One region of the Hylemonella sp. P2_B10 genome, then DNA from elsewhere that is predicted to be linked to it. Evidence: predicted binding sites of a transcription regulator. Region 1 holds the regulator's gene; each other region holds the start of a gene.
What was found. Region 1 encodes sigma-54, which starts transcription at its own class of promoters, with help from an activator protein. Its sites were predicted from a motif close to TGGCANGNAANCTGCTTT; they were not measured.
Positions count from the first base shown of each region.

Region 2: a site for sigma-54 is predicted at 785-802, ahead of AC1DX2_RS10125 (CmpA/NrtA family ABC transporter substrate-binding protein). Genes of this name have one in related genera too.
Region 3: a site for sigma-54 is predicted at 1,200-1,217, ahead of xdp1 (exosortase-dependent surface protein XDP1). Genes of this name have one in related genera too.

Region 1 covers NZ_JBFUDE010000007.1:166,242-168,507, reverse strand. Annotated here, with positions in the region: gene lptB (LPS export ABC transporter ATP-binding protein) at 1-264, shown strand, start outside; gene AC1DX2_RS25195 (RNA polymerase factor sigma-54) at 264-1,856, shown strand; gene AC1DX2_RS25190 (THUMP domain-containing class I SAM-dependent RNA methyltransferase) at 1,878-2,266, shown strand, end outside.
Region 2 covers NZ_JBFUDE010000002.1:494,938-497,203, forward strand. Annotated here, with positions in the region: gene AC1DX2_RS10120 (ANTAR domain-containing response regulator) at 1-609, shown strand, start outside; gene AC1DX2_RS10125 (CmpA/NrtA family ABC transporter substrate-binding protein) at 1,000-2,244, shown strand.
Region 3 covers NZ_JBFUDE010000004.1:544,927-547,192, reverse strand. Annotated here, with positions in the region: gene AC1DX2_RS20380 (S1C family serine protease) at 1-200, shown strand, start outside; gene xdp1 (exosortase-dependent surface protein XDP1) at 270-1,130, opposite strand; gene prsT (XrtA/PEP-CTERM system TPR-repeat protein PrsT) at 1,336-2,266, opposite strand, start outside.

The DNA.
Region 1 (2,266 bases):
CAGCCGCGTTTCATCTTGCTGGACGAGCCGTTTGCCGGCATCGACCCGATCGCCGTCATCGAGATCCAGCGCATCATCAGCTTCCTCAAGGGGCGCGGCATTGGCGTGCTGATCACCGACCACAATGTGCGCGAGACGCTGGGCATCTGCGACCACGCCTACATCATCAGCGACGGCCATGTGCTGGCCCAGGGCACACCCTCCGAGATCGTGGACAACGCCGATGTCAGGCGTGTGTATCTGGGCGAACACTTCAAAATGTGATGAAACCCGGTCTCTCGCTCAAGATATCGCAGCACCTGGCGTTGACGCCACAGCTGCAGCAGTCCATCAGGCTGCTGCAGTTGTCGACGCTGGAGCTGAGCCAGGAAGTCGACCAGATGCTGGACGACAACCCCTTCCTGGAGCTGGCGCATGACGAGGCGCCGGGCAGCGACTTCGGCATCGCCCAGGTCGACACGCCCGTGCGTGAGGACGACCGCGACGCCGAGTTCGCCGCCAGCGGCGCCGCGACAGAGTACACCGACAGTTCCACCTCCACCACGACCAATGACGAAGCGACGCCGCTGACCGCCGACGACGGCCAGGATTGGGAGGGCGACGGCACGCTGGACATGTCGCCCGACGACGGCGAGTGGGGCGGCGACGCCAAGGCCCACGGCAACAACCTGAACGGCGACGAAGACGCCGATGCCGGTGAGCTGGCGCGCAGCCAGGAGTCGCTGCAAACACATTTGCACCGCCAGGCCTTGGCGCTGCGCCTGAGCGAGGCCGACAGTGCCGCGCTGCGCTTCCTGATCGAGTCGCTGAACGACGACGGCTACCTGGAAGACCCGCTGGAAGACCTGGCACGCGGCCTGGCCGGTGGCGACGAGGAACAGGTGGAAAACCTGGTGCACAGCTTCACCATGGCCTTGAGCCTGCTGCACAACCTGGAGCCGGCCGGCGTGGGCGCGCGCAGCCTGGCCGAGTGCCTGAGCCTGCAATTGCACGCCATGCAGCGCAACATTCGCCTGGACGTGCCCACCGCCATGGCGGTGGCGCTGGCCCTGCGCGTCTGCGAGCAACCCATCGACCTGCTGGCGCGCCGCGACGTCAAGCGCCTGGTGCAGCTGTGCGGTTGCAACGACGCCGCCGTGCGCGACGCCATCGCGCTGATCGCCCGCCTGGAGCCCAAGCCGGGCCGCCGCTTCATCGATGTGGAGCGCAACGTGGTGGTGCCCGATGTGTTGGTCACCAAGATCAGCAATGGCGCGCAGGCGCGCTTTCGCGTGCTGCTGAACCCCGACGTGATGCCCAAGCTGCGCGTGCACGACATCTATGCCAATGCCCTGAAGCAGCACAAGGGCGGCGGCCGGGAAGCCTCCAACTACGCCGCCTTGCAGCAGCGCCTGCAGGAGGCGCGCTGGTTCATCAAGAACATCCAGCAGCGCTTCGACACCATCCTGCGCGTCAGCACCGCCATCGTGGAACGGCAGAAGAACTTCTTCACCCATGGCGAACTGGCCATGCGCCCGCTGGTGTTGCGCGAGATCGCGGATGAGTTGGGGCTGCACGAATCCACCATCAGCCGCGTCACCACCGCCAAATACATGGCCACACCGTTCGGCACCTTCGAGCTGAAGTTCTTCTTCGGCTCGGCGCTGGGCACCGAATCGGGTGGCAATGCCTCCAGCACTGCGGTGCGCGCGCTGATCAAGCAATTTGTGGCGGCCGAAAGCCCGAAGAAGCCGCTGAGCGACAGCCAGCTGTCCGACATGCTGAAGGAGCAGGGCATCGAGTGCGCGCGCCGCACCGTGGCCAAGTACCGCGAAAGCCTGCGCATAGCGCCTACCAACTTGCGCAAGGCGCTGTAAGCGCCGCCAAGGGATCTCCCCGTGAACCAGTTGCAATTGTTTCTGCCTTGCGCCGCTGGCGTCGAGGACTACCTGCTGGCCGAGGCCGGCTTCATCACTGGCCTGCCCGCCGAGGCGCTGGACAAGCGGCGCGGCGGTGTGTCGCTGAACGCTTCCTGGCGTGACGCCCTGCTGTTGAATCTGCACAGCCGTCTTACCCAGCGCGTGCTGGTGCAGTTGTCCCACACGCCCTACCGCAACGAGAACGACCTCTACGAGGCCGCCAGCCAGGTGGCCTGGGAGATCTGGTTCACGCCCAAGCAAAGCATCAAGGTCGAGGTGACAGCCCAGCACAGCCCGCTGACCAGCCTGAATTTCGCCGCCTTGAAGATCAAGGACGCGGTGTGCGACCGCTTCCGCGCCAAGGCCGG
Region 2 (2,266 bases), on a different contig from region 1:
GACAGCTACGCGCTCACCCAGGCCGAGCGCTCGCGCAGCCTGCGCATAGGCCTGCTGGAAAACGGCTTCAACCTGGTGGCCTCGCTGCCGGCTGACGTGTTCCTGACCGAGCGGCTGGCACAGCTGGCGCCAGACATCATCATCGTCGACGCCGAAAGCGAGGCGCGCGACGCGCTGGAGCACGTGGTGATGGCCACGCGCGACGCCCGCCGCCCCATCGTGATGTTCACCAACGACGGCGCCAAGCAGACGGTGGACGCCGCCATGGACGCCGGCGTGACCGCCTATGTGGTGGCCGGCCTGTCCAGCGAGCGCATACGCCCCATCCTGGACGTGGCGCTGGCGCGCTTCCAGCACGAGGAGCGGTTGCGCCAGGAACTGGCCGCCACCCGCACCGAGTTGCAGGAACAAAGCCAGGAACTGCGCGAACTGAATGCCACGCTGAACGACCGCAAGCTGATCGAGCGCGCCAAAGGCGTGCTGATGCACAGCCAAGGGCTGAGCGAGCAGCAGGCCCATGACAAGCTGCGCAAGACCGCGATGAACAAGAACCTGCGGCTGGTGGACGTGGCCCAGCGGGTGCTGGATTTGTCGGACCTGTGGGGCTGAGTCTGCACGGCGGTTGACAGCGCGCAACGGGCCGGAATGGTGCGATGCACAAAATCAGTGCAGCGACGGGCTTTTGACGGGCTACCGGCCCGAATCGCCCGGGAACCGCCTGAGACCATCGGCCGGCGGTACTTCGACGCTACAATTTTTATAGCGAATCGCGAGCAATCCGTGTTGGCACGTGCCTTGCATAGAACCTGACAAGGCTTGAGAAAGCCATGCACACCCGGGTCCAAAGACGGGCTGGGGTGCGCAAAAGGACAAAGGCGTCCCCATCGGTTGGTTGTGCTTTTCCGTCGCGGAAAGGGCGTAACTGACGATGCGGGCGCCTTTTTGTTTTTCCGGCTTTCTCGTGCGATCGCTTTTTCCATTCCACCGAGGATTTTTGCCATGACCGATCTTCTGAAAACCAGACTCTCCCGACGAGCCATCCTGCAGACGGCCGCCGTGGGTGCCGTGGGCATCAACCCGGCGCTGCGCGCCGCGGTCTACGCGGCCGGCTCCGACAAGCCGGAGAAGGAGGAGGTCAAGATCGGCTTCATCCCGCTGACCGACTGCGCCAGCGTGGTGATGGCCTCGGTGCTGGGCATCGACAAGAAATACGGCGTCAAGATCATCCCCAGCAAGGAAGCCAGCTGGGCCGGCGTGCGCGACAAGCTGGTCAATGGCGAACTGGACTTTGCCCACGTGCTCTACGGGCTGATCTATGGCGTGCACCTGGGCGTCAGCGGCCCGAAGAAAGACATGGCCATCCTGATGACGCTGAACAACAACGGCCAGGCCATCACGCTGTCCAAGAAACTGGCCGACAAGGGCGCCGTGGATGGCGCCGGCCTGGCCAAGCTGATGAAGGCGGAAAAGCGCGAGTACACCTTCGCGCAGACCTTTCCCACCGGCACCCACGCGATGTGGCTGTATTACTGGATGGCGGCCAATGGCATCAACCCGATGACCGACGCCAAGGTGATCACCGTGCCGCCGCCGCAGATGGTGGCCAATATGCGGGTGGGCAACATGGACGGCTACTGCGTGGGCGAGCCCTGGGGCCACCGCGCGATTGCCGATGGCATTGGCATCACCGCCATCACCACTCAGGACATCTGGAAAGACCACCCGGAGAAGGTGCTGGGCACCACCGGCGAGTTCGTCAAGAAATACCCCAACACCGCACGCGCCGTCACCGCCGCCATCCTGGAAGCCGGCAAGTGGATTGACGCCGGCCTGCAGAACAAGTTGAAGATGGCCGACACGGTGGCCGACAAGTCCTACGTCAACACCAGCGTGGACGTGATCAACCAGCGCATCCTGGGCCGCTACCAGAACGGCCTGGGCAAGACCTGGGACGACCCCAACTACATGAAGTTCTACAACGACGGCGCGGTGACCTTCCCCTGGCTGTCCGACGGCATGTGGTTCCTGACGCAGCACAAGCGCTGGGGCCTGATCAAGGACCACCCCGATTACCTGGCGGTGGCCAAGCAGATCAACCAGATCGACATCTACAAGCAGGCCGCCGCTGCCTCCGGCACACCGGTGCCGAAGGACGTACTGCGCACCTCCAAGCTGATGGACGGCGTGGTGTGGGACGGCAAGGACCCGAAGAAGTACGCCGACAGCTTCAAGGTCAAAGCCTGAGAACTTGCGGGACAGACCACAC
Region 3 (2,266 bases), on a different contig from region 1:
AGCTCGATGCCACCGCATATCCCGGCAACAGCGGCGGACCCATGCTGAATGCCGATACGGGGGAGGTGCTGGGAGTGATCAATTCCGTGTTGGTCAAATCGACCAAGGAGTCGGCGCTGACCAACCCTTCAGGCATCAGCTACGCGATCCCCGCCAAATTTGTCGTGCAACTGCTGCAGCGCCAACCGAAGGCACCATGAAAAAAGCACCGGGGCTGCCGGTGCTTTTTTTCAGTGTCGTGCTTCCCGATGTGGAAGCAACCGAATGTCTTAGAGGCCTTGTGCGCTGCGGCGGCGGCGGATCGCCGCGATGCCAAACAGGCCGGCACCCAGCAACGCCAGGGAGCCCGGCTCCGGCACGTGGGTTGCCTTGCAGGCAGCGGTGGTGTCGCCATTGGTGCAACCTGCCACGCTCAGCAGCTTGAAGGCATCAATGTTGCTGTCGATGGTGGCGCCGCCATAAGAACTGCTGTAGGCGCTGATCAGCCAGTAGCTGGAATACACCGTGCTGCTCAGAGCACCCGTGTTGGGGTTCGCGGAGCCGACATTGGTCAGGTTGGAAACCAGGGCCCAGCCGTTGGCCAACAGGGTGGACAGGCTGGCGCTGGTCACACTGGGGGTGGCCGGATTGGCGCCGCCACCAACATAGGCCAACACCGAGATGTCGGAGTCGTTGTAGACGATGCTGTTGTTGGTGGTATTGTTGTCGGTGCCGTTCCAGCCAATGGTGACGCCCGTCAAGCTGACCGGACCACCGGTGAACTTGATCATCATCGCGTCGGTGCCTTTGGCATTGTCGGCGGCGTGCGGGCCGGTGTCGCCGGCGTTTTCATTGGCAGCCACAATGCCCAGACCAGCGCTGCCCCAGGTGTAAATGGACGAGGCGGCGAAAGTGGTGGTGGTGGTCGGGCTGGCGATGGTGCCCGTCGAGTAGCCATAGATGCTGGTGCTGACGCCGGACGTCGTGTTGCTGCAAGCCGCCGAGGTGCCGAGGTTGGTGCCGGAAACAGCCGAGCCCACGCATGCAGTGGCCAGATCCCAGGTGGAGGTGGCAAATGCCGAAGATCCCAGTGCCGCCAATGCAAGACCTGCCAGTGTTTGGCTGATTCGGAGTGCGCGAGTGGTTTTCATGGTCATTGTCCTCAATTTGCGGTGGCTCAATCTAACCCAGAGGGTTGAATTGTACCGATGTAAACCAAATAAGCGATTTTCATGCCACCAACACCATTCCCTTTTTAATCAACAGGTTAGGCGGATGACCCCTCAATGAATTGCGGTATTTGTAAGAAAACCCGACAAACCTCTATGGCGGGTGGCTTTTGAAATGGCGAACAAGTTATTTCAGCGATTTGAGCAAGGCCGTGGCCTCTGCGGCGCTCTCAAAGCCGGTTCCTGCCTTCAGCGCGGCCTCCAGCTCTTCCTTGGCCTCGGTTTTTCGACCGGACTTCGCCAGCAGGACCGCCAAATGGTAGCGGATATCGGGGTTGCCGGGCTCACGCAGGCGTGCGTCGCGCAGCAATTGCAAAGCCCTGTCGTTTTGACCAGCCAAATACAGCGCCCATCCGTAGGTGTCGATGAAATTGGCATTGCCGGGGCTCTTGGCCACCGCCTGCTCAGCGACTTTGCTGGCATCCGGGCTTTTCAGGCGAATCAAGGTGTTGGCGAGGTTGTTCAGCGCCTCGCCGTCGTCCGGGGCGATTTTCACGACCGCTTCGTAGGCGGCCTTGGCCTGGCCGAAATTGCCGCTCCTGGCGTAATGGTCCGCCAGCGCCTTTTGTCCGACCAAATCCTTGGGGTGGCTCTTCAACCACTGTTCGGCCAGCGCCGCTGCGCCCTTGCCGCTTTCCTGGCGCGACAGCGCGCGAAACAGGCGGATAAACGTGTCGGTAGACGGCTCGGCTTGGTGAGCCTTGCGGTAGGCGTCGATGGTGCCGGCCGATTGCCCTTTGGCCTGCGCGATGTCGCCCAACAGGGTGTAGCCTATGGCCCGGGCCGGGTTCTTGGCGACGATGTCGCGTGCCCGTTTGTCGGCTTTTTCCGTCTCGCCCTGGCGCAATTCCACCTCGGTCATCAGCGCCTGTGCGGGCAGGTAGTCGGCCTGGGTGGACAATGCCTTGTCCAGGCTGTAGGCGGCCCCGGCCGGGTTGTTGGCCCGCATCTGCAACAGCGCAATCTGCACCTGGGCCTGCGGTTGGTAGTCTGCCACCTTGGTCGCCGTGGTGAGGTTGCTCTTGGCACCTATGACGTCGCCATTGGCCAATTGCGCG